2 regions of the Paenibacillus sp. FSL R5-0914 genome follow, and region 2 is predicted to be linked to the other one. Evidence: a T-box and tRNA genes for the amino acid it is inferred to sense, from the RefSeq annotation. Region 2 holds a T-box; the other holds one or more tRNA genes.

Region 1 (15,971 bases), 110 kb from region 2:
ACTCAGCCACAAGGATGTCCACACCATATTTACGGCTCATTTCTGCTTGGAAATCTCTTGCCTTTGCAAGTGTTCTACTCCAAACTCTGACCTCACGAATCGATCGAACCAGTAGCATCGCTTCCAGATGGCTTTTGGCTTGCTCGCCGGTACCTAGAATGGCAAGCACCTCTGCATCTTCTCTAGCCAGATAACGAGTGGCTACTGCGCTAACAGCCGCTGTGCGAATTGCGGTAATCTTCTGTCCATCTACTACAGCTTTCAGAACACCGGTAGAAGAATCGAATAACGTAACAAGCCCTTGATGGGAAGGTAAACCTGAGCCATGGTTGCTTGGAAACACACTGATGATTTTGGCACCTGCTACTTCTTCACTCTGCAAAAAGCCCGGCATTAAGCCAATCAGATTGCCTTGGTGCAGCGGGAGTACTTGTCTTAAGCTCTGTATGGCTTGTCCTGCGGACAAGTCCTTCAAAACGGATTCCATCACTGTGATGCAAGACTCCATTGCTAATAGCTCAGCCACTTCATTTTGATTAATAACTAGCATAAGACAAACCTCCTTTACTTCATTGTGGCAACAAATGTGGGAACGCAAAATTATTCTTTATATCATAACTTATACGCTTTAAATATTCATGTATAAAGCTGAAAATCAGCAATTTGTCTTACCACGGGCTATTAGCTATACTTAATATAGTTCATATTCTATTTTAAGGAGCTGACGATTGATTATGTCTAGTAAAATAACTTTAGGTAGAACAAATTTGCAGGTACTCCCTCTCGGACTGGGTGCCAATGCTGTTGGTGGGCATAATTTATTTCCCGGCTTAAATGATGAGACTGGTAAAGACATCGTTCGCAACGCTCTTGACCATGGGATCAATTTCATTGATACTGCCTTTATCTATGGTCCAGGTAGATCCGAGGAACTTATTGGAGAAGTGCTGAGAGAAAGAGGCGGCCGTGACAATGTGGTTATTGCTACTAAGGGCGCTCACAAGATTACTGGCGATAAGGTTACGATCGACAACTCTCCAGCTTTTCTAAGACAGTCTGTGGAAGACAGCTTGAAACGCCTCCAGACCGATTATATCGATCTTTACTATATTCATTTCCCTGATGAAAGCACTCCTAAGGATGAAGCTGTTGGCGAGCTTAAGAAGCTGAAGGATGAAGGAAAGATCAAAGCGATCGGGGTCTCCAACTTCTCCATTGAACAGCTGAGAGAAGCCAACAAGGACGGGCATGTGGATGTTCTCCAATCCCATTACAACCTGCTGCACCGTGATGCAGAAAAAGAACTGCTCCCTTACACGCAGGAGCTTGGCATTTCTTTCGTTCCTTACTTCCCACTCGCGTCCGGCCTTCTTGGCGGCAAGTATAAGCAAGGCGATTCGTTCAGCGACAATAGAAAGAACAACCCAATGTTTCAAGGAGCGACCTTTGCCAAAAACCTGGAGAAGGTGGACAAGGTTCGCCAAATTGCCGATACCAAAGGTGTTGAAGTCGCACATGTGGTGCTAGCCTGGTATTTGACCGTACCTTCCATCGACGCACTTATTCCCGGAGCTAAACGTCCGGAGCAGATCGTATCGAATCTCCAGACTCTGAAAGTTCAGCTGACACCAGATGAGATCAAAGCGATTGATTCAATCTTTAAGGCGTAATAGCGCCTTATAATGTAAAGGGGGTTGTCCTTGAAGTCATGAAATGGCTACTGGGGCAGCCCCTTTTCTAAGGAATAGCGTCACTCGAGTCCGCAAGCCTTAATAAATGATCAAGACTCGATAGCGCAGCTAGCCAACAAACAAAAATACAGGGTAGCGGATTCTTATCGAATATCCTAAATTCTTTGTATTAGTAAATATTGTTTGCTATACTTTCTCTGTGTATCAGTAGACTTAAATTTTTATACAAAGGGGAATTCCTTGATGATTATTCAACCTAAAACACGCGGATTTATATGCACAACAGCCCATCCAGAGGGATGCGCCAAACAAATAGAACAACAAATTGAATATGTAAAAGCGCAAAAGAAAATTGAGGGACCTGCGAATGTACTTGTCATCGGTGCCTCTACCGGATACGGACTGGCTTCTAGAATTTCAGCTGCTTTTGGTGCTGGCGCCAATACCATTGGTGTGTTCTTCGATAAGGCAGCGGAAGGTCAGCGCACCGCATCTGCAGGCTGGTACAACTCCGCTGCCTTTGAACAACAAGCAGCAGAGCTTGGACTTAAATCACACAGCATAGTTGGCGATGCCTTCTCTGATGCGATTAAAGAGAAGACCATTGCATTGATTAAAGCTGAATATGGCACCATCGATTTAGTTATTTATAGTGTCGCTTCACCTCGTCGTACCCATCCGGTAACAGGAGAAACCTTCTCCTCCGTTATTAAACCAGTGGGAACAGCTTATTCGAATAAAACCTTGAACTTCCATACAGGCGAAGTATCCATGACCACCATTGAGCCTGCTAATGAAGAGGAAGTACGTCAGACCATCGCTGTAATGGGCGGCGAAGACTGGAGAATGTGGATCGATCAGCTTCAAGCAGCTGATGTCCTTGCAGATGGTGCTACTACCGTTGCTTACTCCTACATCGGGCCTGAAATCACTCACCCTATCTATCGGGACGGAACAATTGGCCAAGCCAAGCACGATCTGGAACAGACTGCGATCCAAATGAATGACCTTCTTTCATCAAAAGGCGGACGTGCCTTTGTATCCGTTAATAAGGCGCTCGTAACTCAGTCCAGCTCAGCTATTCCTGTAGTGCCCCTATATATCTCTGCACTTTATGAAGTGATGAAGGAAAAAGGCCTGCACGAGAACTGTATTGAACAAATGTATCGCTTGTTCTCTGAGCACCTATACGGTGAAGGCAAGGCTACTGCGGACGGAAGCTGCTTGATCCGCATTGACGACTGGGAAATGCGTGAGGACGTTCAGACAGAGGTTATGAAACGTTGGGACGAGCTGACAACTGATAATGCAGGTGAGCTGGCAGATCTTGAAGGCTACCGCCAAGATTTCTTCAATCTGTTTGGCTTTAGAACAGATGGCGTAGACTACGAAGCAGATATTGATCCTAATGTCGACATTCCGAATATGTACTAAAATGATTCTGAGCACTTCCATATATTAATTATGGATGTATAAAAAAAGAGGTTGTCTGCAAAAGTAGTGAATTCTACTGATGTGGCAGCCTCTTTTTTGTACTTTACTTACAACCTACCTATACGTCGTAGGGCATATTGGCTTAGCCTCCCACTTTGTGATATGGTTTGATAGAATACTGCAAGTTCTAACTTACATTCTAAGGAGTGAATCACTCATGGTTAAGAAAATTAGTGTAGCGAATGGTGTACTTGACGTGTCCCAAATTTCGCTTGGCTGTATGCGGATTGCGGATTTATCTGCAAAAGAGGCTGATACACATGTACATAGTGCGTTGGAGCTCGGAATAGACTTCTTTGATCATGCCGACATTTATGCGGACGGCAAAGCTGAAGAGGTATTCGCAGGGGTACTTCAGAACAATCCTGGTATGCGTGATAAAATGCTGATCCAAACCAAATGCGGAATCCGCAAGGGCTATTTTGATTTTTCCAAAGAGCATATCCTACAATCCGTAGAGGGTAGCCTAAAACGCTTGAAGACCGATTATATCGATGTGCTCTTGCTTCACCGTCCTGACACGCTGTTCGAGCCGGAAGAAGTGGCTGAGGCTTTTGACATTCTGGAGAACAAGGGATTGGTCAAGCATTTTGGTGTCAGCAACCAGAACCCGTTACAAATCGAGCTACTGAAGAAAAATGTAAAGCAACCACTGCTGTTCAACCAGCTGCAATTAAGCATTATGTTTACGGGTATGATTGATACCGGCTTTAATGTGAATATGACAAACTCCGGTTCGGTTGTTCATGATGGCGGGATTTTGGAGTACAGCCGTCTTCATGACATGACCATTCAGCCATGGTCGCCTTTCCAATATGGCTTTTTTGAAGGTGTATTCTTGGACAACGACAAGTTCCCTGAATTGAACGAGGTCATTAACCGTTTGGCAGCTGAAAAAGAGGTTACCAATACCGCTATTGCCATTGCCTGGATTCTCAGACATCCGGCAAATATGCAGCCTGTTGTAGGTACAACCAATACGCAGCGATTGCGGGATATTGCCAAAGCATCCGATATTACACTCACCAGACCAGAATGGTATGAAATTTACCGCGCTGCGGGTAATATCCTTCCATAAATATCAAAAGCCACGAAGTACGCTAATATCGTACTTTGTGGCTTTTTTTTGTGACTATAATTGAAACCGTATAACTCTTATAAAAAAAGAAACGGCATCTCTGCCGTTTCTTTTAAGGATGGACTCTCAGGGGCTCGAACCCTGGACAAATAGATTAAGAGTCTACTGCTCTACCAACTGAGCTAAGAGTCCACAATATAATGTTTTACCTTACTGTACTTGAAAAGCAAAAGCCCTTAGCTTAACGCATAAGAGCTTCGCTTGCTAATTGATACCGGCGAGAGGACTCGAACCTCCACGGTTTCCCTCTCGATTTTGAGTCGAGCGCGTCTGCCATTCCGCCACGCCGGCAAAGTATGAAGTTAAAATATGGCGCGCCCTGAGAGATTCGAACTCCCGGCCTTTTGATTCGTAGTCAAACGCTCTATCCAGCTGAGCTAAGGGCGCAAAATTTATATGGAGCGGACGACGGGAATCGAACCCGCGACCCTCGCCTTGGCAAGGCGATGCTCTACCGCTGAGCCACGTCCGCACACGGTATGTATTAGTGTCCGACTCACTTAAGAAGTGAGCCATGAAGGACTCGAACCTTCGACACCCTGATTAAAAGTCAGGTGCTCTACCAACTGAGCTAATGGCTCATGAAGCAAGAAAAATGGCGGAACCGACGAGATTCGAACTCGCGATCTCCTGCGTGACAGGCAGGCATGTTAGGCCAACTACACCACGGTTCCAAAAGATATAATTGCTTGATGAAAATTGGTTGCGGGGGCAGGATTTGAACCTGCGGCCTTCGGGTTATGAGCCCGACGAGCTACCGGGCTGCTCCACCCCGCGTCATTAAAAATATTTAGCTATTCATTACCATAAGAAAGCTTCATGGTGGAGGCTGAGGGGATCGAACCCCCGACCCTCTGCTTGTAAGGCAGATGCTCTCCCAGCTGAGCTAAGCCTCCATGTAAAGAAGCAACTCAATTATCATAACACATTCCAACCTGTAATGCAACATTTTATTTCAGAAGAACAATTACGTTTTAAAGAAATTGGTGACCCGTATGGGATTCGAACCCATGTTACCTCCGTGAAAGGGAGGTGTCTTAACCCCTTGACCAACGGGCCTTATTGAAAACAAAATGTTTTGACAACAAAAAATATTATATCATGTATTTCGAAGTATAGCAATACCTAAATTAATATATTTTCACTTTTCTTCTATAATAGGCGTTAAAGTGATATCAAGCTTACTAGCTATCATCTTTACGACTCCTAGAGTAGTCAGGTTATTTGTGTCTAAATGGTCTTTAAATACGTCCTTATTAAGCCCTGTGAGGCATCTGTCGATCTGTTGAACGGCCCACGAGTCATTCCCTTCACCTCTACCACCCAATCTCTTGAGCAGCGTCTCTCGTGAGGCACACAAAGTAAAATGATGAACCTCTAATCCCTCATTTATTAGATTACCAGCAATGTCCATCCAATATTCTGGGTTGACTATGGTCATAGGTACGATAATCGTTCCCCTATATTCGCTAGCTATGTATTTTAACATGGAATGGTTAATTTCACGCCAAAGATAATAGTCCTGAAAGTCACTTTTTGTCATCACATCGGGAATGTTTGCTCTTATGTAATACCCTACATTCTCTGGATCGTATACAAAAGAATCAGGAAGTCTGCGATGTAATTCATATGCAGTTTCTGTCTTCCCTGCACCAAAAGCTCCATTGATCCATATAATCAAGATCTTTATCCCCCATGAATAATCTATTAGTGACTCTATTAAACCACTTTATCATAAAAACCCTTACAAGCAAATTCACTCTACAAGGCACAACAAAAAGACCACTGCGACCGATTAGTATTGGTCAGCTCCATGCATTACTGCACTTCCACCTCCAACCTATCTACCTCGTCGTCTTCAAGGGGTCTTACTAATTGGGAAATCTCATCTTGAGGGGGCTTCACGCTTAGATGCTTTCAGCGCTTATCCCGTCCGTACGTAGCTACCCAGCCATGCTTCTGGCGGAAACAACTGGTGCACCAGCGGTACGTCCATCCCGGTCCTCTCGTACTAAGGACAGCTCCTCTCAAATTTCCTGCGCCCACGACAGATAGGGACCGAACTGTCTCACGACGTTCTGAACCCAGCTCGCGTACCGCTTTAATGGGCGAACAGCCCAACCCTTGGGACCTACTTCAGCCCCAGGATGCGATGAGCCGACATCGAGGTGCCAAACCTCCCCGTCGATGTGGACTCTTGGGGGAGATAAGCCTGTTATCCCCAGGGTAGCTTTTATCCGTTGAGCGATGGCCCTTCCATGCGGTACCACCGGATCACTAAGTCCGACTTTCGTCCCTGCTCGACTTGTAGGTCTCGCAGTCAAGCTCCCTTATGCCTTTGCACTCTTCGAATGATTTCCAACCATTCTGAGGGAACCTTGGAACGCCTCCGTTACTCTTTAGGAGGCGACCGCCCCAGTCAAACTGCCCGCCTGACACGGTCCCCGTACCCGATTAGGGTACTAGGTTAGAACCTAGATACGATCAGGGTGGTATCCCAACGGCGCCTCCACCGAAGCTTGCGCTCCGATTTCTACGGCTCCCACCTATCCTGTACAGATCGTACCCAAATTCAATATCAAGCTGCAGTAAAGCTCCATGGGGTCTTTCCGTCTTGTCGCGGGTAACCTGCATCTTCACAGGTATTAAAATTTCACCGGATCTCTCGTTGAGACAGCGCCCAAGTCGTTACGCCATTCGTGCGGGTCAGAATTTACCTGACAAGGAATTTCGCTACCTTAGGACCGTTATAGTTACGGCCGCCGTTTACTGGGGCTTCGGTTCATAGCTTCGGGTTACCCCTAACCACTCCCCTTAACCTTCCAGCACCGGGCAGGCGTCAGCCCGTATACTTCGCCTTGCGGCTTCGCACAGACCTGTGTTTTTGCTAAACAGTCGCTTGGGCCTTTTCACTGCGGCCCCCTCGTGCTATTCACACTACCGGGGCACCCCTTCTCCCGAAGTTACGGGGTCATTTTGCCGAGTTCCTTAACGAGAGTTCTTCCGCGCGCCTTAGAATTCTCTTCTCGCCTACCTGTGTCGGTTTGCGGTACGGGCACCTTCTCCTGGCTAGAGGCTTTTCTTGGCAGTGTGAGATCATGACCTTCGCTACTGTAATTTTCGCTCCCCATCACAGCCCAGCCTTAACGATGTGCGGATTTGCCTACACATCAGCCTCACTGCTTAGACGGACATATCCATCAGTCCGCGTCACTACCCTCCTGCGTCACCCCATCGCTCATAGCGGATTACGGTGGTACAGTAATTTCAAACTGTTGTCCTTCGACTACGCCTTTCGGCCTCGCCTTAGGTCCCGACTTACCCTGAGCGGACGAGCCTTCCTCAGGAAACCTTGGGCTTTCGGCGGATCAGATTCTCACTGATCTTTTCGTTACTCATACCGGCATTCTCACTTGTATGCTGTCCAGCGCTCCTTACGGTACACCTTCAACCCACATACAACGCTCCCCTACCCCAGATACATACGTATCTAGCCATAGCTTCGGTGGTGTGTTTAGCCCCGTTACATTTTCGGCGCAGAGTCACTCGACCAGTGAGCTATTACGCACTCTTTCAATGGTGGCTGCTTCTAAGCCAACATCCTGGTTGTCTGTGCAACTCCACATCCTTTCCCACTTAACACACACTTGGGGACCTTAGCTGATGGTCTGGGCTGTTTCCCTTTTGACAATGGATCTTAGCACTCACTGTCTGACTCCCGGCAATAAGTATATGGCATTCGGAGTTTGACTGAGCTTGGTAATCCTTGCGGACCCCGCACCCAATCAGTGCTCTACCTCCACTACTCTTATACCGAGGCTAGCCCTAAAGCTATTTCGGGGAGAACCAGCTATCTCCGAGTTCGATTGGAATTTCTCCGCTACCCCCACCTCATCCCCGCATTTTTCAACATGCGTGGGTTCGGGCCTCCAGTGCGTGTTACCGCACCTTCACCCTGGACAGGGGTAGATCACACGGTTTCGGGTCTACGTCCACATACTAAATCGCCCTATTCAGACTCGCTTTCGCTGCGGCTCCGTCTTCTCGACTTAACCTTGCATGTTAAACGTAACTCGCCGGTTCATTCTACAAAAGGCACGCCATCACCCATAAATAGGGCTCTGACTTTTTGTAAGCACACGGTTTCAGGTTCTATTTCACTCCCCTTCCGGGGTGCTTTTCACCTTTCCCTCACGGTACTGTTTCACTATCGGTCGCCAGGTAGTATTTAGCCTTAGCAGATGGTCCTGCTGGATTCATACGGGGTTTCACGTGCCCCGCACTACTCGGGATCCGTCTCGGAGAGAACACAGTTTAGGTTACAGGGCTTTTACCTCTATCGCGGGCCTTTCCAGACCTCTTCACCTACCATATTCCTTTGTAACTCCATGTGAGACGTCCCACAACCCCTAAGAGCAAGCTCTTAGGTTTAGGCTGTTCCGCGTTCGCTCGCCGCTACTGACGGAATCACTATTGTTTTCTCTTCCTCAGGGTACTTAGATGTTTCAGTTCCCCTGGTCTGCCTCTACATCTCCTATGTGTTCAGAGATGAGTAACTGCGAATTACCACAGCTGGGTTTCCCCATTCGGACACCCCCGGATCAAAGCTTGCTTACAGCTCCCCGAGGCAGTTTCGTTGTTCGCCACGTCCTTCGTCGGCTCCTGGCGCCTAGGCATCCTCCGTGTGCTCTTATTAGCTTAACCTTGATTTTTCGCTTGTTCGCACAATTGAAAATCTCTTCCACTAATAACATTTACTTGTTTACACAAGTTGCTAAAAGATGTTCTAAAACGCAAATTCGTTTCGGTATCCAGTTTTCAAGGATCAAGTCTTACTGAGAGCTTAAACTCTCAAAACTGAGCAACGAGTGAGTTGTTTTGGAAGTTTAACTTCCGATTTGAATGTCTTCATTGCAGAAGACGATTCTCCATAGAAAGGAGGTGATCCAGCCGCACCTTCCGATACGGCTACCTTGTTACGACTTCACCCCAATCATCTACCCCACCTTCGGCGGCTGGCTCCCTTGCGGGTTACCCCACCGACTTCGGGTGTTGTAAACTCTCGTGGTGTGACGGGCGGTGTGTACAAGACCCGGGAACGTATTCACCGCGGCATGCTGATCCGCGATTACTAGCAATTCCGACTTCATGCAGGCGAGTTGCAGCCTGCAATCCGAACTGAGACCGGCTTTGATGGGATTGGCTTCACCTCGCGGTTTCGCTTCCCGTTGTACCGGCCATTGTAGTACGTGTGTAGCCCAGGTCATAAGGGGCATGATGATTTGACGTCATCCCCACCTTCCTCCGGTTTGTCACCGGCAGTCACTCTAGAGTGCCCAACATTACTTGCTGGCAACTAAAGTTAAGGGTTGCGCTCGTTGCGGGACTTAACCCAACATCTCACGACACGAGCTGACGACAACCATGCACCACCTGTCTCCTCTGTCCCGAAGGCCGCCACTATCTCTAGTGGATTCAGAGGGATGTCAAGACCTGGTAAGGTTCTTCGCGTTGCTTCGAATTAAACCACATACTCCACTGCTTGTGCGGGTCCCCGTCAATTCCTTTGAGTTTCAGTCTTGCGACCGTACTCCCCAGGCGGAGTGCTTACTGTGTTAACTTCGGCACCAAGGGTATCGAAACCCCTAACACCAGCACTCATCGTTTACGGCGTGGACTACCAGGGTATCTAATCCTGTTTGCTCCCCACGCTTTCGCGCCTCAGCGTCAGTTACAGCCCAGAAAGTCGCCTTCGCCACTGGTGTTCCTCCACATATCTACGCATTTCACCGCTACACGTGGAATTCCACTTTCCTCTTCTGTACTCAAGTCACCCAGTTTCCAGTGCGACCTCAGGTTGAGCCCAAGGTTTAAACACCAGACTTAAATGACCGCCTGCGCGCGCTTTACGCCCAATAATTCCGGACAACGCTTGCCCCCTACGTATTACCGCGGCTGCTGGCACGTAGTTAGCCGGGGCTTTCTTCTCAGGTACCGTCACTCCGATAGCAGTTACTCTACCGGACGTTCTTCCCTGGCAACAGAGCTTTACGATCCGAAAACCTTCATCACTCACGCGGCGTTGCTCCGTCAGACTTTCGTCCATTGCGGAAGATTCCCTACTGCTGCCTCCCGTAGGAGTCTGGGCCGTGTCTCAGTCCCAGTGTGGCCGTTCACCCTCTCAGGTCGGCTACGCATCGTCGCCTTGGTGGGCCGTTACCCCACCAACTAGCTAATGCGCCGCAGGCCCATCCCTCAGTGACAGATTGCTCCGTCTTTCATTCTTTCTTCAGGAGAAAAAAGAAATTATCCGGTATTAGCTACCGTTTCCGGTAGTTATCCCAGTCTAAGGGGCAGGTTGCCTACGTGTTACTCACCCGTCCGCCGCTAAGTTATTTTGAAAGCAAGCTTTCAAAATAACTCCGCTCGACTTGCATGTATTAGGCACGCCGCCAGCGTTCGTCCTGAGCCAGGATCAAACTCTCCAATTAGTATTGAAAAGAGCGATATGCTCATTTTGAAACATCTGACGAGAAAATTAATTCTCTAATTTTGGATTTCACTTTCGTGATTCCCTACTCACTCGTTGTTCAGTTTTCAAAGATCAAGTTCTCGTTGGCGCCGTTTAATGTCTCAGCAGCAACTTTTATAATATATCATGTTTTCCGATGAAATGCAACACTTTTTTTTCAAAGTCTTTTGTAATTTCATCCGGATTAACATTCACCAACCGAAAGTTTATATCTCCTCTTTGCGACTGGATTTATAATGTAACATATAACCCACTTTAAAAACAACCCCTAAATTCAAAAAACATAAATAAGTACTTTCGCCTCAGTCCTACTTCTCGTTCCCATCTTCTCATAAAAAACGTGCAGATTCTAATAATCAGAACCTACACGTTAAATAGAGATTGGATGTTAGTTTAGAACTGTATTAATTAGAAATCCACGGATTTCTGCGTTTCTTTGAGCTCTCTGTACGACCACCAGCATTTGAACGTTGAGACTTCACAGCTGTTTTGTTTTTCTTACTGCTGTTTTGACTCGAGGTCTTTGCTTTTGATGCCGTTTCCTTCGTTGCAGTTCCCTTGCTCTTGAGAGAAGCGCCAGAAGTAGATTCCTCACTCACTGTTCTAGCAACTTCGGGAGTGTCCTGTACAAACGTTTCAGGATCTTGGATTTCCGGAACCCGATTATGCTGCGAATAATTACCAATACCTGGATACTGCGGATTAGACGGAATACTCGACATTATCGGCCCGCCAAAAGCTCCAAGAGGAGATGCTGGAACTATTCCCTGATTAGGTGTTCCCGCTCCATAAGCAGAGAATGTATTTGGGTTTCCATATGCAGGATAGGTATTATATACGGGCATTTCATATGAATAGGGTTGAACATGCATTCCCCCACACCCACAAGTAGTTGGCCAAGGAAGGTTCGATGACATCCCATACATCGGGTTCATCCCTGAAACATTAGCCTCCATATTGTTAGGTGCAGCATTTGGATTCCATTGTTCTGGACTCACGTTAGGCGCAGCATTCGGATTCCATTGTTCCGGACTCATATTAGGCCAAGCATTCGGATTCCATTGTTCTGGACTCACATTAGACGCAGCATTCGGATTCCATTGTTCTGGACTCACGTTAGACGCAACATTCGGATTCCATTGTTCCGGACTCATATTAGGCCAAGCGTTTGGATTCCATTGTTCTGGACTCACATTAGGCGCAGCATTCGGATTCCATTGTTCTGGACTCATGTTAGGTGAATACATATTTTCTGAAAAGTAGTATGGAGACATGCATTCGGGTCCATATGACGCCGGTTGAACATAACTTGGTGCCCAATTCATGTTCATATTAGGGCTATTTTGATAAGAATCATAGAGATAAGGATTTCCTCCTAGGCCTGGATATCCCATGTTGTCACAAGCATCTGCCTTTTCCTCTTTGCAAGCCATTGGCTTCATCTCAGCTTTTGCTGCCTCATGATGAGCTACAGGCTCTTGATTTGGAACTGTAATCTGAACAAATAGGCTCTGCATTTCAATTTCTTGCACAGGAGCAACTTCCATCTGCATATTCGGCGCAGGATTAGGTGCAGCATTTTGAGTATTAATAGGGGCAATGTTCATCGATGGGTGTGGTGCAGAATTGTACAAAGGCGAGATATTTGGCGATGATTTAGGTGCAGGTTTAGTTTCCGCTTTAGCTTCTGGTTTATTTTCTGCTGCTTTTGCTTCCGGTTTAGTTTCTGGTTTGACCTCTGGTTTAGTTTCCGGTTTTGGTGCAGGAACTACCTCAGCTACTGGCTGTTCTTTTGGACCCGTATATTCCTTCCCGCCAACTTGTGTTTTCTCAGAAGCATTAGAAGGCATGTAGCCTGGCTGTACGGGTGAAGCGTTTGATGTCTTTTTAGGAATGTTGACTACTTCCCCTAACATCAATACATTCGGATTCTTTAGCTGGGGGTTTGCTTCAACCATATCTTTTAAAGGGATTCCCCACGCCTTAGATAATTTCCATAAGGTATCACCTTGTTTGACTGTATGCTTGTAGTAAACTTCACTGTTATCCGGTACGGATACAGGAGCCGTAGGTATTTTTACTTTTTCACCAAGTGCCAGCACATTCGGATTACTGATCTGTGGATTAGCTTCAATAATTTTTTGTAACGGCACTCCGTACTTTTGCGATAATGCATACAGACTATCGCCTTGTTTGACAATGTGTATTTTCACGTAGCATTAACCTCCTAAAAGTTTTGTGGAGTATTGCTTTCTTACAGCTACACAGCAAAACTGGCTTTGAAAGCAAACCCCCTTTGGATGGAACATTGCTCTCTTACAGAGTTATATGCGGTACAGCCGCCTCCTTCGTTACTACATCTTATGCAGCCCATGGGCGAATGACATCCCTGAAATAAAAAAAATCCTTTCATGAGACATGAAAAGATGTACCAGAGACCTCCGGCCATCTTCTTCATATGCATGAAAGGATATCTAATGCCTATTCAATACTCATTACTCGACTAGCATGTAAAGAGCAAATTGTACGATTAAATGTTATTCCCAAACCTTGTAACCATCTTTGTCAACAACATTGCGGAACTCTTCAAGCAATTTCAAAGTGATTGGACCCGCTTGTCCTTCACCAATGATTCGGCCGTCAATTTCACGCGCAGCAATAACTTCAGCAGCAGTACCTGTGAAGAATACCTCGTCCGCTATGTAAACATCATGCATAGTGAATGGTTCTTCTTTTAGCTTAATACCCAATTTCTCACATAACTCGATGATCGCCAGACGTGTGATTCCTTCAAGCGCTCCCAAATAGCACGGAGGAGTAAAGACCACACCATTTTTGATGATGAAAATATTATCTCCAGATCCTTCAGTAACATATCCTTGAGCATTCATCATGATTGCTTCATCGGCTTCTGCCAGATTGGACTGGATTTTCACTAGGATATTGTTGAGATAGTTAAGCGATTTAATCTTCGGATTAAGTGCATCCGGAATATTACGACGTTGGGATACAGAAACAGCACGAAGCCCATTAATGTACGCTTGCTCTGGGTAAATAGCTAATTGTTCAACGATAATGATTACGCTGGCTTTAGGGCAACGGCGTGGATCAAGACCCAAGTTACCAGGACCACGGGATACGATCAGTCGAATATAACCGTTACGCATGTCGTTAAGGCGAATCGTTTCAGCCATAGCTTCCAGCATCTCGTCATAAGTGAGCGGAATATCCAACATGATCGACTTCGCCGAATCATATAGTCTGTCCAAATGCTCTTTACATTTAAAAATATTACCATTGTAGATACGAATACCTTCAAATATGCCGTCTCCATACAAAAAACCGTGATCAAAAACGGATACCTTTGCATTTTCCTTAGTTACGTGTTGTCCATCCAGATAGATCCATTGTTCAGCCATGAATTTACTGCACCTCCGCTTTCTCTTCCTCATAGGTGTATGTGGGATACGAGCCCAGAATCCGAACCTGACAGCCTAAAGCGCTAATCTCTTCAATCGCTCCTGGTAGCAGGACTGATTCTATCGGTTCCAGCACATCAATATAAAAATAATAAGTACCCAACTTCTTTTTCGTTGGTCGTGATTCAATACGCGATAAATTCAGCTTCCGCCAAGAAAAGGCAGCGAGGACCTGATGCAAAGCACCGGGAAAATCCTCCGGCAGCGTAACTAGGACACTCGTCTTTACACCATTGCTGCTCCGTGGAAGATCAATCTTCTGCGGACCGACAAGGACAAATCGCGTGTAGTTGTTGTTGTGATCTGTAACTTTCCGATCAGCAATCTCCAGCCCATGAGTTGCTGCGCCAAGAGCAGTACCAATCGCAGCCCAGCCCTTGTCAGGATTGTTCTTAACGATTTCAACAGCTTCAGAGGTGCTTCCGACCGACTCCAGTTCAGCCCAAGGTGCATGCTTCCGAACAAATTGCATGCATTGTGCCATTGCAACAGGATGCGAAAGGATTTTTTTAATTTTAGTGAAATCCTTATTGCCGTTCGTATCTCTGAATTCCAGCGGGTGGCCGATGAGATTCTGTATCGATGGAAAGATCCATTCAGCCTGCATAGGTAGATCGACCTCATTAATGAGCCAATCAATATGTAGACTAACTGAGCCTTCAATAGTATTCTCAATCGGGATAACGCTGTAATCAGTGGTGCCACCAGCCGTAGAGAGAAAGACATCGGAAATTAGCTTGTGATGCACAATTTTTACAGGCTCGCCGTTAAACAAATGCAGCAGCGCTTCGTGAGATACCGAGCCCTGCGGCAATACCGCTATTGATTTCATAACCGTACTTCTCCTTTTATCATATCCAAAAATGATACGTTTTGCATCTCGTTTCTTTCAAGAAGCTCTGATGTAACACCTGAAGTACAAGGCATCAGCCAGCAAGTCTGAGCAGAGATGCCGTGTTCTTGCATCGTATTCATCAGGAAAGCCTCAAGCTCTCGCTTACGAGTCTCATGGCGATCAACTAAACACAGTAGGGTAGGACCGGCACCGCTAAGTGCGATTCCTAAAGCACCATGGTTAGGTGCTTCCGCGAGCAGCTTCTCCATGCCTGGAATAAGTGCTGCACGATAGGGCTGATGCAGACGATCCTGCATCGCTCTACTGATCAGGTCAAGCCGACCTGATGCAAACGAGGCTGTCATTAAAGAGGTTCTGCTGATGTTGTACACAGCATCACTAACTGAGATTTCTGTTGGAAGCACTCCCCGTGCTTTTGTGGTTTCCAGCTCGAATTCAGGAATAACCACGAGAACCTCAAGGTCTTGAGGTGGATCAAGGCGAACGTAATCCGCATGATCACCGTCCCACACTGCGGTAATGATGCCACCAAATAAGGAAGCTCCTACATTGTCAGGATGCTTCTCAAGCTGGGTAGCCATATCAAACAGCTTCGCATCATCGAGCGGAGAGCCGATCATCGTATTAGCTGCGACCATGCCCCCAATGATGGCCGAGGCACTGCTGCCGAGTCCACGCGTAAGCGGAATCTCAGAGTACATCGAAATAGATATTTCAGGCACCGTAACGCCAGCTTCTGCAAATACCATTTGAGCGACCTTATAGAGTAAATTACTCTTAT
Region 2 (15,971 bases):
CCGGGACAATTCAAATTGTTTGTGGGTCCAAATAGCCAAGAGGTTAAAGAACGCGATTTTCGCTTAACATTAGCTTAAGTAGAATATATACGACACAGGCTGTCGTAATAGAGGAGTGCAAGAATATGACTACTAATATGAATTCTAACATCCATTTAAACGCTGGAGACTTATCATTCACTTTTACAAACAGCGGGGACTTGTTCCAAGTTCTCCATGAACGGACAATGATCAATCAATTGTTGCCTAATATCGTGGATGGCTCCTTATCGAACCTATACTTACGCATTCATAGTAATGGAAGCATTCAAGCTGTTCCTTTGCTGGGCATTCATTCCTCAAGCACTGTACGTAAGGCTGGGAACCGCTTGGTTTGGGAAGGTACTGCGGAAAATATCGAGTATCAGGTTATTTTTACTCCGACGGCTCAAGGCGCTTGGTTCTGGGACGTGAAGCTTAAAGGGCAAGATGCAGATGTGGATCTCGTGTACGGACAAGATGTGGGTATTGCCGATATCGGTGCTGTTCGCAGTAATGAAGCCTATCTGTCACAGTATATTGACCACGCCGTATTCGAGGATCAGTCAAAGGGATATGTAGTATGTTCCAGACAGAATCAACCGCAAGGTGGCAAATTTCCATACCTACAACAGGGTGCAATCACTAAGGCAGCAAGCTTCTCAACAGATGGTTTCCAATTCTTTGGATTGTCTTATAAAGAGACCAATCAACCAGAAAGCCTGAGCCGTGAGCAATTAAGTAATGAAATCTATCAATATGAATTCGCTTATACTGCGCTGCAATCGGAGCGGGTGAAGCTGAGTGGGGAAGCCCAGTTTGTATTTTATGGATTGTTCAAGCAAGATCATCCAGAAGCGATTACCTCGTTAGAATTCACGAAGGATGTTGCTGCGGCTTGGGAAACGGTAAAAGAGTTGCCTTTAGAAGCTGAAGCACCGCTCGAGCGTTCTTTCTTGACGAAAGAGCTGGGAGCACCACTAGCTGCAAATTCTCTGACGAGCGAAGAGATCGAAGCCTTGTTCCCGGTTCGCTATCAAGAGGAAAAAGAGGGAGACCAGCTTCTGTCTTTCTTCACGGAAAATTATGAGCATGTTGTATTGAAAGAGAAGGAACTTAAGGTAGAGCGTCCTCATGGTCATATTCTAATGAGTGGGGATAATGCCCGACTTAACGATAAGGTAATCACTACGACTTCCTATATGTACGGAATATTTAACTCACAAATCGTTATTGGAAATACCAATTTCAACAAGCTCATGACCAATGCCAGAAATGCACTTAACATTCCAAAGGCTTCGGGACAAAGAATCTATGTACAGTGGAATGGCGAATATCGCCTCTTGACCATGCCTTCATTGTTCGAGGTTGGTTTCAACTATGCCCGTTGGTATTACAGAACAGATGGCGAATGCTTTATTATTACGAACTACACTACTGCAGATTCTCCGGAGATATTCCTGAATGTGCGTACGGAAAGTGGAAAAGCTTATCGCTATCTAGTCACTAATCAAATCACTATGAACGTTAACGAATACGAGCTTCCATATCAATTCAAACAAGAAGAGGGAACCGTAACCTTCTCGGCTGATAGAAGTGCACTAAGTGCAGGAGAATATCCTGATCTGCAATATAAATTCCAGGTACAGGGAGCGGATTTCACTCTTCAAAATGAAGGTAGACTTGTCTCTCATGCTGACCAGTCAGATGCGCCGCTAGCTATTCTGGAACTGTCGGAGAGCAGTGAATGGACAATGAACATTCAAGGTCTTCTGGATGGTAAGGAGATTCAATCGAGCAGCCGTACAGCTGAAGAGGAGATTTCCGCATACCGCGAGTTCTACAGCGGGGTTATGAATGGCTTCCGCTTGACGTTAGGTGATGGGTCCGAAGGTGAATTGTTTAAGGTAAATGCTCTAGCTTGGTGGTATACACATAATATGCTCGTCCATTATTCAGTCCCTCACGGATTGGAACAATACGGCGGCGCTGCTTGGGGAACCCGTGACGTGTGTCAGGGACCAGTGGAATACTTCATGGCTACGCAAAAATACGATCAGGTTCGTGAAATATTGCTGACCCTGTATGCTCATCAATATGAAGATGATGGTAACTGGCCACAGTGGTTCATGTTTGATAAATATACGAAGATTCAGCAAGAGGAGAGCCATGGAGATATTATTGTATGGCCACTCAAAGTGCTTGGAGACTATTTGGCGGTAACGCAAGACTACAGTATTTTGCAAGCGACTGTGCCTTATACTCGTAAGCATAGCTTTGATTTTACAGAGGAAAAAGCGACGCTGCTGGATCATGCACGGAAGGAAGTTGCTTATATTAAGAATCACTTCCTGCATGACACGCATTTGTCTTCTTACGGTGATGGAGACTGGGATGATACACTCCAACCGGCTAATCCACAGCTGAAGCAGTACATGGTTAGCAGCTGGACAGTGGCGCTTACCTATCAGACATTGAATCAGTTCTCAGAAGTGCTTCATAAAGTTGATCCAGCAGGTTCGGAAGAGCTGAAAGCGATGGTGGAGGGAATCCGTGAGGATTTCAACACACATATGCTTCAATCTGAGGTAATTCCAGGCTTCTTGTATATGGAGGACCCAGAGCAAGTGAAGCTTATGGTACATCCAAGTGATACGGAAACAGGGATCCAATACCGTCTGCTGCCAATGACGCGCAGTATGATCAGTGAGCTGCTTACACCAGAACAAGCCGAAGCCCACTATGAAGTAATCCAAGATAAACTGTTCTGTCCAGATGGCGTTCGTTTGATGAACCGTCCAGCTCAATATGTTGGCGGCGTAAGCACCCATTTCAAACGTGCGGAGCAAGCTTCTAACTTTGGTCGGGAAATTGGACTTCAATATGTACATGCACACATCCGTTATGTAGAAGCTATGGCTAAGCTAGGGAAAACCGATCAGGTCTGGAATGGCCTAGCGGCGATCAATCCGATCGGAATCCGCGACGTGGTGCCAAACGCTGAACTACGTCAGGCTAACTCTTATTTCAGTAGCTCGGATGGTAAATTTAACACCCGTTACGAGGCACAGGAGAATTTCGATAAACTGCGTAATGGTGACGTAGCGGTTAAAGGTGGCTGGAGAATCTATTCAAGCGGTCCTGGGATCTACATGAACCAGTTGATCTCGAATGCACTGGGGATCCGTACGGAAGGTGGAGATTTAATCGTCGATCCAATTCTGCCGGAGTCGCTGGACGGAATGCGCTTTAGCTTTGAATATGCAGGCACTAAGGTAGACTTTATTTATCACCTTACGGGCTCTGATAACAGTCGGATTACTGTTAACGGTACAGAAGTGCAAGCCGAAGGTACGCTTAATCGCTACCGTAGTGGTGGTATCCGTATCAAACGTGAGGACTTTGATCGTCTCTGCGTAGAAGCTGGAAATGTGATAGACATCTATAAGTAAGATAATAAAAGAAGGGCAATCTCCGCGATAAGCGTGGAGATTGCCCTTTTTGTACTACATTCGGCTCGGTGTCGGTAACCCAAGCACTTCAAGTACATCCCCTAAAGTATCCTTAAATCTCGAAGTAAGCCAGAGGCGGAACGCGATGGTAGCCTCCTCACCTTTTAAAATCGGACATATAGAATAGAAGTTATTGAAAAGTGTGGCTAAGGTATGCGCGTACGTGCAGAGTATATTCGGTGTTAACTCTATGCTGGCAGCATACAATGTCTCTTGCCAGACGCTAAGCTGTCTCAGCAAAGCGAGCTCTGCCTTTTCCATTTCGAGTGGAAATTGAAGCTTTGAGGCATCTGTGCTGAATGGGATTGTAGATTTGCTCAAAACACTGCTGGCACGGGCATAGGTGTACATCAGATAAACCCCGGTATTACCGGATATTTCGGTAGCCTGTTTGAAATCAAACACGATTTCCGTTCCCAGGTTAAACCGCAGCAGATAATAACGAATAGCAGCAGCTGCAATGATATGGCTGGAAAGACCCTCTTTATCGGAGCGCGAATGTTCTATGTTCTGTTCCATAAGCATTACTAAATCGCTCACCTTAACGCCGATTCCTTGGCGCCCGGACATGGCATAAGAAGATTTCCCTTCTGAAACATCTATCCCCAGCTCAGCAGCAGAGGCCGGACTAAGAGAAACAACGCCATAACTTACATGATGGAGCTTCTCAGCCTGCTCGTTATATCCTAGTGCTCCTAAAGCCTGCTTAACCATTTGTTGCGGATATTCCTGTCTATAATCGATCACGTTAATAACACGGTCGGCATGTCCATAAGGCTCATGGGTTCCAGTTAATCCTGTGGTCCATAAACCAGACGAGAATTCACTGTAGGTGAAATCTTTGGATAGTAGACCGAATTTCCAGAGATGATAAGCAATGTCTTTGGCTGTGTACGTCAAAATCCCATTCGAACGCACAAGCACCTTATCCATCTGATGATCCTCTGAATCCGCTCCACTGCTAACCTCTGTCCCTTGCTTTAGCACCCAGCAGCCCGCAAGTTTGCCTTCAGTCTCCTGTACAAAAACTGCCGTTTGCTTCAATAGCTCAGATGCGGCTGTCCAGAATCCCTCTTTTAAAATATTGCTCTCCCACACCAGCAGGTCATAGTGAATACCAAAACGCTTCATTTCCGCTACATGTTCTCTCACAATACGTTCAGCGACTAAGTTGCCCAGCCACGCCTCATTACCATCACCCTGTTCAAGGGCATGCAGCATATCCGTGCGCTTGTGAGTGATCTCTGGATTCCGTGCATATTCTTTGTTCACTTTGGCATATAGATCCCAGCAATAATCACCGAAACGTTGATGTTCCCCTTCTAAAGGTACATTTAATAAACCAACGACTGTATCTGCCAGCTGGTTGCCCAGATCATCCACATAGTTATGGACCTCTACGTTATGTCCGGTTCTTTTCATGATTCTGACCAGCGCATCGCCGATGCAGGCATTTCTCAGATGACCTACATGAGCAGCTTTATTTGGATTGATTGAAGTGTGCTCGATGATGACCTTTTCCCTTGTGCTGTTAGGCAGATCAAAGGAATGTTTAGCCCACACCTGCCAATTCATATACAAATTAATAAATCCAGGAGCAGCTACTTCGACTTTTTGTAAAAGACCCGTGTAACTCTCTTGTAATTTGATTTCTGCTTTTACTAACTCTGCTATGACGAGAGGGGATTTACGCAGGAGTTTGGCTAGCTGCATAGCAATATTGCAGGAATAATCACCATGCTCTAGATTAGCTGGCTGTTCGATCAGAATTGCAACATCTTTTGGGTAGGCAATTTCTAAGGTGTGGAATACTTTTTTTACACTTTGTTCAATGCTGTTTTTGATGATTTGACTTAACATTTTATACCCTCCTTTGAAAATACAAAAAAGCCCTCGTCTCAAAAGAGACGAGGGCTTTAGCGCTCGCGGTACCACTCTCGTTGCTAAACAGATGTTTAGCCACCTTACAGGATAACGGTCTTTAGCCGGGACTTCCTACTTAGGTTCAGAAGTCCATCTCACGGGTGCGCTTCATTAGGTGATCTGTACCGGCTTGCACTTACCCGGCTCGCTGAGGACTAGAACACGTTAACTACTCTCCCGCTCATCGATGCTTGAATAATTTTTATCAGTATAACGAATATTTCGAAAAAAGCAATAGGGTGTTAGTTAGAAAACGTAGAAAATGCTTGAGTTTAAGATTGTCCGATTAGTAGATTACAAATTCAAAGAATAGAAGGTTGTCTTTTTTTGAGTGGCAATTCCTTTGCATAAATGTCCACACATTAACTTTAAATACAGAATATTACTATATAGAGCTATTAATTATGAACCATGTTACTAGTTTTATAGTTTTTTTATTTTTCAAACTGCAGCAGAAGAGAGGAGTGAATAAAGATGGCTTTATTCTCAACCGGACCTATAGATAATAGTCCAATTCTAGGGGTCAGACAGACACAAATCGTAACAGTAAAAGTAGTTAATCGTGATTCTCTTAATCCATATAATCTTGTTATTCAGGGATTTTTGCTAAATGGGTCAAGATCGATGTATGTGAATGAAATGATTAATCTCGCACCTAACCAAGTTCTAACTAGGAACTATTTTGCAGATTTAGATGCATTTGAATTTGAGTTTACGACATTAGAAGTTGTTGAAGCAGAGGTAGGGATCTCGGTCTGGGGAAAACAGGCTTCAGGGGAATTAGTAGAACCTCATCGTATAGTAGCGTGGGAAAAACATGTAGGAATAATCTAAAGGAGTGTTGAGAATTGAGCTATTTATCTACTGGGCCGATAGATAATACCATGGTGGGAGGTATACGACCTACTCAACATGTTACGATCAAAATCGATAACCGAAGCGACGTTATTTCTTCTACGGTTCTCGTCCAAGGATATTATATGAATGGGACAAGAACTTTATATGTTAGTGAGCTTGTTAACGTTATGCCTGATCAAGTTGTAACAAAGGACTATTATGCGGATTTTGATGCGTTTGAATTTATTTTTACGACTTTAAGCCTGGTAGATGATCCTATTCAAATTTCAGTCTGGGGAAAAAATAGTGTAGGTCAAATTGTGACTGCTCACCGACTTGTCCATGCTGAATTACTTGGAGCAACGGTAGGGACAACTGGTGCTACAGGTGCGGATGGAGCAGATGGAGCGACAGGGGCAACAGGTGCGGATGGAGCAGATGGAGCGACAGGGGCAACGGGTGCGGATGGAGCAACTGGAGCCGACGGAGTGACTGGTGCGACAGGGGCAGCCGGAGCAGACGGGGCGACTGGAGCGACAGGAGCAACTGGAGCCGACGGAGTGACTGGTGCAACAGGCGCAGCCGGAGTGACTGGCGCAACAGGGGCAGCCGGAGGAGCGACAGGAGCAACGGGAGCAGATGGAGCGACTGGAGCAACAGGGGCAGACGGAGCGACTGGAGCAACGGGAGCCGATGGGGTGAATGGAGCGACGGGAGCCGATGGAGTGACTGGTGCAACCGGGGCAGATGGAGCGACTGGAGCAACGGGAACCGATGGAGCGACTGGAGCAACGGGAACCGATGGAGTGACCGGAGCAACAGGAGCCGACGGAGTGACCGGAGCAACGGGAGCCGATGGAGTGACAGGAGCAACGGGAGCCGATGGAGCCACTGGGGCAACGGGAGCCGATGGAGTGACCGGAGCAACGGGAGCCGATGGAGTGACAGGAGCAACGGGAGCCGATGGAGCGACAGGAGCAACGGGAGCAGATGGAGTGACAGGAGCAACGGGAGCCGATGGAGCCACTGGGGCAACGGGAGCGGCTGGTGTAACTGGAGCGACAGGAGCAACGGGAGTGACCGGAGCAACGGGAGCCGATGGAGTGACAGGAGCAACGGGAGCCGATGGAGTGACAGGAGCAACGGGAGCCGACGGAGTGACAGGAGCAACGGGAGCCGATGGAGCCACTGGGGCAACTGGAGCAGCTGGAGGAACTGGAGCAACAGGGGCAGACGGAGCGACTGGAGCAACAGGAGCCGATGGAGTGACTGGAGCAACAGGAGCGGCAGGTGTAACAGGAGCAACGGGAGCGGATGGAGCCACTGGAGCAACAGCGGCAGCTGGAGTGACTGGGGCAACCGGAGCAGTTGGAGCGACTGGTGCAACAGGAGCCGACGGGGTGACTGGAGCGACGGGAGCGGCAGGTGTAACTGGTGCAACAGGAGCCGACGGGGTGACTGGAGCGACGGGAGCGGCAGGTGTAACTGGAGCAACAGGAGCGGCAGGTGTGACTGGAGCAACGGGAGCGGCTGGAGTGACCGGAGCAACGGGAGCCGACGGAGTGACTGGAGCAACAGGGGCAACGGGAGCCGATGGAGTGACTGGAGCAACAGGGGCAGCTGGAGTGACTGGGGCAACCGGAGCCGATGGAGTGACTGGAGCAACAGGGGCAGCTGGAGTGACTGGGGCAACCGGAGCAGTTGGAGCGACTGGTGCAACAGGAGCCGACGGGGTGACTGGAGCGACGGGAGCGGCAGGTGTAACTGGAGCAACAGGAGCGGCAGGTGTGACTGGAGCAACGGGAGCGGCTGGAGTGACCGGAGCAACAGGAGCCGATGGATTGACCGGAGCAACGGGAGCAGTTGGAGCGACTGGAGCAACGGGAGCCGACGGGGTGACTGGAGCAACAGGAGCGGCAGGTGTGACTGGAGCAACAGGGGTAGCTGGAGTGACTGGTGCAACAGGAGCCGACGGGGTGACTGGAGCAACTGGAGCAGCTGGAGTGACTGGAGCAACAGGGGCAGCTGGAGCGACTGGAGCAACAGGAGCGGTAGGTGTGACTGGAGCAACGGGAGCCGACGGAGTGACTGGAGCAACAGGGGCAGCTGGAGCGACTGGAGCAACGGGAGCGGACGGAGTGACTGGAGCAACAGGGGCAGCTGGAGTGACAGGAGCAACAGGAGCGGCAGGTGTGACTGGAGCAACGGGAGCGGCAGGTGTAACTGGAGCAACAGGGGCAACTGGAGTAACTGGAGCAACCGGAGCGACTGGTGTAACGGGAGTAACAGGAATAACTGGTGTGACTGGAGCAACAGGGCCGAATATTCAAGCTGAGGGATTCTCAGCGTTCCTATCAGCTTTGTCAGTTTCTACTTCTTCCCAACTGACTGGATGGTCTGTGGCTTCTCCTTTCTATTCTGATCCTTCCTTTAACCCCGTTTCGGGAAATTACACAGTTCCGACAACGGGTAGATATTCTATTGAAGCGACCATTAACTATTCCACAACTGCCTCAATCTCAATTAGTCTTGGTAGTGGGGTTAATCCAGCTTTCGTAGTTCAGAGAACTTCTCCTACTTCAACAAATCTGGTAAGTGGATTATTCCCTGTGTTGGATGTGAATGTTGCGCTTATTCTAGATTTGAGAGCTATTTTGGGAAGTGGGACTGTAACGCTGGTTGGAGAATTTGCACTAACAGCAGGTGATGTTATTGGTTTGTTCTATGTTTCTAATGGCTTGACGGTTCCTTTGAATCTGGGCGGTGCCAATACTTCGGGTATAGTTTGGTCTGTTCATGAATTGACGTAAATTTATCTCTGAGTTTGATTGTAAAAATAGAGGATGCTCAGTAGCCGTTAGGATGGCTTCCTGAGCTATCCTCTATTTTGTTAACGGGACAAGTTTTGGGCAGAACGGAATAATGCTCCTAAGATTTACAATCTATTGAATATTGATAGATTTATAGATTTTTCCAATAGCACTCAATATGTATAGTAGTAGCTTTTGATAGATGTCCACACATTAAAAAGAGAAAAGAATATTACTATTAAGAGCTGAAAATTTCCAACTGAAAAATATAATAGGCTCATTGTTAGCGAATTTAGAGTAGATCGGAGGAATGATTATAGTAACGCTACTATTTAGAATTTTTTGCAGGCAATCTATTTAAAAATAAAAGGAGTTGATAACTTGAGTTATTTATCTACTGGACCTATAGAAAACAATCTGGTAAGCGGTGAAAGACCCACTCAGCTTGTTACTATTAAACTTGTTAATCAGAGTGATGTCACTGCGTCGTTGATTCAAGTCGAAGGATATTATATGAACGGTACAAGAACACTATATGTTAGTGAACTTCATACTGTGGGACCTAATGAAGTACTAACAAATGATTATTATGCAAATTTTGATTCATTCGAATTTTCATTTACAACACCAGCTTTGATAGACGATCCAATTCAAGTCTCAGTTTGGGGAAAAAGCAGCACAGGTCAATTAGTGACTGCTCATCGGCTTGTCTACTCTGAATTGTATGGTGAAAATATAGGTTATTCAGGAGCCACTGGAGCCACCGGAGATACCGGAGCGACAGGAAGTACAGGTGCGACCGGAGCAGCAGGAAGCGCTGGAGTTACCGGAGCAACGGGAAGCGCAGGTGCAACAGGAGCAACGGGAAGTGCAGGTGCAACAGGAGCAACAGGAAGCGCAGGTGTAACAGGAGCGACAGGAAGCGCAGGTGTAACTGGAGCAACAGGAAGCGCAGGTGTAACAGGAGCGACAGGAAGCGCAGGTGTAACTGGAGCAACAGGAAGTGCAGGTGCAACAGGAGCGACAGGAAGCGCAGGTGCAACAGGAGCGACAGGAAGCGCAGGAGTTACCGGAGCAACGGGAAGCGCAGGTGCAACAGGAGCAACGGGAAGTGCAGGTGCAACAGGAGCAACGGGAAGTGCAGGTGCAACAGGAGCGACAGGAAGTGCAGGTGCAACAGGAGCGACAGGAAGCGCAGGAGTTACCGGAGCAGCGGGAAGCGCAGGTGTAACAGGAGCGACAGGAAGCGCAGGTGTAACTGGAGCAACAGGAAGCGCAGGTGTAACAGGAGCGACAGGAAGCGCAGGTGCAACAGGAGCGACAGGAAGCGCAGGTGTAACTGGAGCGACAGGAAGCGCAGGTGCAACAGGAGCGACAGGAAGCGCAGGTGTAACTGGAGCGACAGGAAGCGCAGGTGTTACTGGAGCGACAGGAAGCGCAGGTGTAACTGGAGCAACAGGAAGTGCAGGAGTGACCGGAGCAACAGGAAGTGCTGGCGCAACTGGAGCGACTGGAGTGACAGGAACAACCGGAGCAACGGGACCTACTGGTTCAGGTGCAATCATTCCTTATGCTTCTGGTCTTCCTGTAGCTATGACAACTGTATTAGGAGGCTTGCTGAATACTTCAAGTATCGTAGGATTCGGAAGTAGTGCGACGAATATTAGTGCTGCTGGCGGTACGATAGATCTCACCGGAGCGGCTGGAACCTTGCTGAACTTTGCATTCTCAGTTCCACGCACCGGAACAATTACCTCTTTGGCGGCCTATTTCAGCACAACAGCAGCGCTTAGTTTATTAGGTTCTACAGTAACAATCACTGCTCAATTATACAGTTCTTCTACCCCTAACAATACCTTTATTGCAGTCCCTGGTGCTGTAGTCACATTAAATCCTCCATTTACAGGTGTCCTTTCACTTGGCACAATTAGCAGTGGTATTACTACAGGCTTGAGCATTCCTGTAACCACTGGAGAGCGGTTGCTGTTGGTCTTCACTTCAACAGTAACGGCCGGAGTCGACGTTGCGACAACCATTGCTGGATACGCTAGTGCAGGAGTTACAATCGCATAATCTGATGATGATGACGTATTTACTACAGAAAAAGGGATATCCCAAAAGCCATTTGGCTGAAGGATATCCCTATTTTTCTCCAAACATCATTACACCTAGATCATCAGAATTTCTCGGATGTCTTGTTCTGTAAGGGTAGATAACCCTTCCTGACCTGGCTGGATCACTTCATCGATTAAGTTCCTTTTCTTCTGTTGTAGCTCATACATCTTGTCCTCCACAGTGCCTTGGGTTACGAGTCTGATCACTTGCACTACTTTTTTCTGTCCGATTCGGTGAGCCCGATCTGCAGCTTGCTGTTCGACGGCAGGGTTCCACCATAGATCGTATAGAATGACAGTGTCTGCCCCTGTTAAATTGAGTCCGGTTCCGCCAGCTTTTAAGGAGATCAGGAAAATATCCCGCTCTCCTTCATTAAATTGATTACATAAATCTACGCGCTGAGACACAGGCGTTTGACCGTCTAGGTAAAAATATGGAATACCTTGATAGCCGAGTTCACGTCCAATCAAACCGAGCATTTCTGTGAACTGGGAGAATACTAGCATTCGTTTACCTGAACTGCGGCATTCCTCTATGATTTCAAACAGCTGCTCGAACTTGGCAGAGCTTCCTTCATACCCATCCACAAATAGAGCCGGGTGACAGCATAGCTGGCGCAGACGAGTGAGACCAGCAAGGATTTTAATCCGATTATTATTACCGAAGCTATCCTGGGTCAGATGCTTAAGCGCCTCTTTTTTCAAACGGGCGAGATAAGCGACATATAACTTCTTCTGCTCAGGGAACAGCTCACAGGCTTGGAGTGATTCGATTTTCTCAGGCAATTCTTTTAACACATCATTCTTTAAGCGCCGCAGCAAAAAAGGACGTGCCCGTTTAGCGATAGTTTCCCTCGGCAAATCGTGAAAAGCCTTCTTACCTGGAAACAACCCGGGAAACACAGTGCCGAAGATGGACCATAGATCTTCTAGCGCATTCTCAACAGGAGTCCCAGTAAGTGCAAAACGATGCCGGGCTTGAAGAGCCATAACTGCTTGAGCGGTCTGCGTCGTATGGTTCTTTATGGTTTGCGCTTCATCGAGAATCAGGGTGTGAAAAGATTTCTTAGCATACAACTGAACATCTCTTCGAAGCAGCGGGTAAGAGGTGATAATTACATCCGCCTTCGCTGCATTTTTTAAAATTCGACCGCGTTCCGTTAAGCTTCCATCTGCAATAACAGCCATAATCTCAGGCGTGAACTTTTTAAGCTCATTATGCCAATTGTAGGTGAGAGAGGCAGGAGCGACAATAAGAGCGGGCAGACCACTCTGACGAATATCCGGAAGCTCAGAGAGCAGAAAAGCGATACTTTGCAGCGTTTTGCCAAGACCCATATCATCCGCTAAAATTCCCCCGAAACGGTAATGGGCCAGCGTCTTCAGCCACTGAAATCCATACTGCTGATAATCCCGGAGCACAGGAGCCAGACTCTCTGGTATAGGGAAATCAAGGTTCTCAGGATTGTGCATATTCGCAAGTAATCTTTTAAAGGATCTGCTCAGTTTGACTGAGTCACTTTGAGAATCGGAAGAGGTTAAGTGTAACCCACGAACGACTGGTAAAGAAAATTGCGCACCTTTAATCTCACCTTCTCGGATGCCCATCTCGTTCATAAAGGTGATGATTTCTTGGAGCTCCTCGCTCTCGAGAGGTAGCAGTGCCCCTTCGGGCAATCGGTAGTATTTACGTTTATCCTGAAGTGATTTTAAGACCATCACAATCTCAGATTCTGGAATACCACCCATGTCGAATTTAAAATCAAGCCAGTCGGTTTTCTCATTCCAACTAATGCTTACCTTAGGTGGCGTGGTTCCCGTGAACAGTCTCTCTTTAACAGCGGTGGTCGCATAGACCGTTAGTAGTGGCTCAAGCAACGGAATCGTGTGGTATAAAAAATCGTACTCACCGTCCTCATCCGTCATAATATACCCGCCTTCGGTTTTGGCGAAGGATTCATGCTCCATCAGCTCCAGAATTTGGGCCTCTCCTTCACCGTCGCGTATAAGAATCAAGTCCGTACCGCGAACATGGGCTTTTTCATCCAAAGGATTGATGATAATGTCACCATACTGAAACTCTAGCCCGGCGAGCAGTCGATCTCTCACGCGGTCCAGATAGAGCCTGGCTATAAGCTTATGTTGCACAATTCGATCAGCAATAGATTCGGCAATATGCACGTTTCCCAGTTTTTTTAGACCAGGGATAACCTTGTCCATAAAGGGCTCCATTTGTTCGGGGGCAATATCGATGCCATCTCGACGAGAGGATTCCAGCATTTTTTTCATCTCAGATAGGCGCATGCATTCCTGAGCAGTTAGCTTCAACAGCTTACCTTCAGACAGCACGAGCCCGTAATCTTCCAGAACTGAGATCTGCTCCAGTCCTTGAATATCCAGATGGTAGCCTTCGCCTTCGGCTTGTTCGAACGCAAAGCTAAGGGGCGGTGCTTCATTAGACATATGAATGCCTTCGTACAACACCTCTTCTTGTTGCAGATATACCGACGGAACCTCTGAAAGTGCGGGCTGAAGCGTCTCCCAGAAAAAAGGAGGGATAGCCAGCTGGCGATCTCCCCCCAGGTTGCCACCATATGGAGAGTAGTTAGTGACGTTATCGCGATACATTTTTTCATTTAAGACAATTTCAATTAGCTTCTGAAGAACGATGTTATCTTCCTTCCGAAAGCTGTGAATGGCAGGGTCATAGACGAAATGCTTCGAGAATTCGAAGGTTTCTCCACGATGTACACGTTCCAGAAAACCTCTAATTTTATGAACGACATATAGTCGTTTCGAGCCGATTTTCATTTCTATTCCCAGCATGGTAGTGCTATAGCTGTAAGTGAATGGCTTGCAGATGAACTCGACATTTAAAGGGATCCTATTATCTACAAAAGCCCCAGTACCGCTCGGACGCGGCTTATGGTTACTGAACATGCCTAGCAGGCTGCTCACAAGATGCTGGTCTCTGGACCTTCCTCCCATGTCTCGCGTAGAATCCGTAACATTACGTGGTGTTAAGACTCCAGTATCTTCAATAGTAGAAAGGCTAGAAGTTCCAGTATGAGCTGGCCGTTCTCCAGCAGTTTCAAGGGCATCAATGCTGATCAGTACGGCTGCGATATGTTTGCAGAAAGGTCCTCCATGCGTGTAAGCAGGACAAGTACATTCTGCTGTGACATCACCGTCGATATCGATGACAACCATGACTTCGTAGCCAATGCCCCCTTGAACGAGCGCTTCATAACGAGAGCGGGGCAGATCTGGGATGGATTCATTACGTTCTTCAATATCTATTATATCTACGCTTCCAGACTGGTAATAAGCCAATCCTTTTTCAAAAATAGACTTGCCGCACAGCAGCTTAATTACCCGTTCTGTCACACTAAAGCCCATAACATAATTCCTTCCTCGTAACTTGTTCTTCGAAAAGTCCGATTATTATATAGTCCTTATGATAACAGAACGGGCGTGCGCATCAAATAGGGGCTGCTACTCCACTAATCCCGTGCATAATAAAACGGATCGTCAGGTTAATCTCTTCCTCATCTTTCCAGTCCTTCTCCGGTTGGAGCAGCAGGCGATTAAGCAAATACCCACCAATGGATGAAATAGTGAAACGTAGAATAGCGGGTGTGGGTAATTCAATGACTTCACCTTTTGCCTTGAAGTGTTCAACAATTTCGATGACGCGCTCCAGCACCTTGCTTAGAATATTTTCTGCGAACTGTTCTCTGAGCAACGGTTGGAAAGGAATCTCCTGTATCAGAATCTTTAGCATTTTAAAATTTCTACGGGCGAACTCCAGACGATTGACGATAAATGACCGTAGGAATTCTTCGAAACTGTCATAGGGAACATCGAGTACCCCGTTGAAATTCCGCAGTACAAAAGGAGCGAGCATACGACTCATGGTGGGGCCAATGATGGAGAGCAGTAAATCTTTTTTGGTTTTGTAATATCGGAAAATCGTACCCTCTGCTACGCCTGCCTTTTGAGCAATTTCACTAGTCGCAGCAGCAGCGTAACCTTTTTCGGAGAACACCTCAATCGCCGCATGCAAAATGGAAATCTGCTTCGGTGTCAGTTTATCCTCTTCACTTATGGCCAGCAGCTCTTCAATCCACTGCTCTTCTATATTTTGTTCCGTAGAATCATATTCTTTCATTACAATTATCCTCCAAACTTGGTTCATTCCGTTCAACCGATGAAAGTTCTTAGTGAGGCTACATTTTCCGGTGTTTGCGCAGTGCCAATACATTCAGCACCATGAATAATAGTGAGAATCCGATCAGTACATAGACATCCAGAGCGATGGAATTCCATCCTTTGCCACGGATCATGATGTTCATAAGCGCTTCTGATCCATAATGAATTGGGGTTGCATAGCCGATGCGCTGTAGCCATAGCGGTAGGGTGTCGAGTGGGAACAGTCCGCTGAGGAAGACTTGTGGCACGATAATAAGCGGGATGAACTGAATCATCTGTAGCTCGTTGGCTGCAAAAGCAGATAGTAGCGTGCCCAGCGTCAAAGCTGTCATCGACAGGAGTAAGGTGATTAGCATTACGTATCCAAAGCTTCCTGTCATCATAATGCCAAGAATCTGAATAGAGAACCATGAGATCAACAGCGCTTGGAATACGGTAAAAATGCCGAAGCCACATACATACCCGAGTACAATCTCCCATCTTTTTAAAGGAGTGGAAAGTAAACGTTCAAGGGTGCCTGTAGTCCGCTCACGCAGGAAAGAAAC

What was found. A T-box is a leader RNA that pairs with one kind of tRNA and senses whether it is charged. The one in region 2 lies ahead of MKX60_RS09790 (arginine--tRNA ligase), so its partner is inferred to be a tRNA-Arg.
Region 1: it has a tRNA-Arg gene. The T-box ahead of MKX60_RS09790 (arginine--tRNA ligase) is inferred to sense a tRNA for this amino acid. The anticodon was not compared.

The regions. Positions count from the first base shown of each region.
Region 1 is NZ_JBBORH010000001.1:2,337,252-2,353,222, reverse strand. It holds gene MKX60_RS10320 (ornithine cyclodeaminase family protein) at 1-550, opposite strand, end outside; gene MKX60_RS10315 (aldo/keto reductase) at 735-1,670, shown strand; gene fabV (enoyl-ACP reductase FabV) at 1,935-3,125, shown strand; gene MKX60_RS10305 (aldo/keto reductase) at 3,343-4,263, shown strand; tRNA gene MKX60_RS10300 (tRNA-Lys) at 4,383-4,455, opposite strand; tRNA gene MKX60_RS10295 (tRNA-Leu) at 4,536-4,614, opposite strand; tRNA gene MKX60_RS10290 (tRNA-Arg) at 4,634-4,710, opposite strand; tRNA gene MKX60_RS10285 (tRNA-Gly) at 4,721-4,795, opposite strand; tRNA gene MKX60_RS10280 (tRNA-Lys) at 4,832-4,904, opposite strand; tRNA gene MKX60_RS10275 (tRNA-Asp) at 4,920-4,997, opposite strand; tRNA gene MKX60_RS10270 (tRNA-Met) at 5,024-5,100, opposite strand; tRNA gene MKX60_RS10265 (tRNA-Val) at 5,144-5,219, opposite strand; tRNA gene MKX60_RS10260 (tRNA-Glu) at 5,308-5,382, opposite strand; gene MKX60_RS10255 (AAA family ATPase) at 5,465-6,004, opposite strand; rRNA gene MKX60_RS10250 (23S ribosomal RNA) at 6,097-9,027, opposite strand; rRNA gene MKX60_RS10245 (16S ribosomal RNA) at 9,258-10,814, opposite strand; gene MKX60_RS10240 (LysM peptidoglycan-binding domain-containing protein) at 11,260-13,068, opposite strand; gene ilvE (branched-chain-amino-acid transaminase) at 13,393-14,274, opposite strand; gene pheA (prephenate dehydratase) at 14,279-15,166, opposite strand; gene thrB (homoserine kinase) at 15,163-15,971, opposite strand, start outside.
Region 2 is NZ_JBBORH010000001.1:2,225,515-2,241,485, forward strand. It holds gene MKX60_RS09780 (glycoside hydrolase family 3 N-terminal domain-containing protein) at 1-78, shown strand, start outside; gene MKX60_RS09785 (GH36-type glycosyl hydrolase domain-containing protein) at 126-3,470, shown strand; gene MKX60_RS09790 (arginine--tRNA ligase) at 3,525-5,390, opposite strand; T-box leader at 5,431-5,647, opposite strand; gene MKX60_RS09795 (hypothetical protein) at 5,928-6,287, shown strand; gene MKX60_RS09800 (beta strand repeat-containing protein) at 6,302-9,100, shown strand; gene MKX60_RS09805 (exosporium glycoprotein BclB-related protein) at 9,482-11,173, shown strand; gene MKX60_RS09810 (DEAD/DEAH box helicase) at 11,269-14,613, opposite strand; gene MKX60_RS09815 (TetR/AcrR family transcriptional regulator) at 14,696-15,385, opposite strand; gene MKX60_RS09820 (ABC transporter permease) at 15,444-15,971, opposite strand, start outside.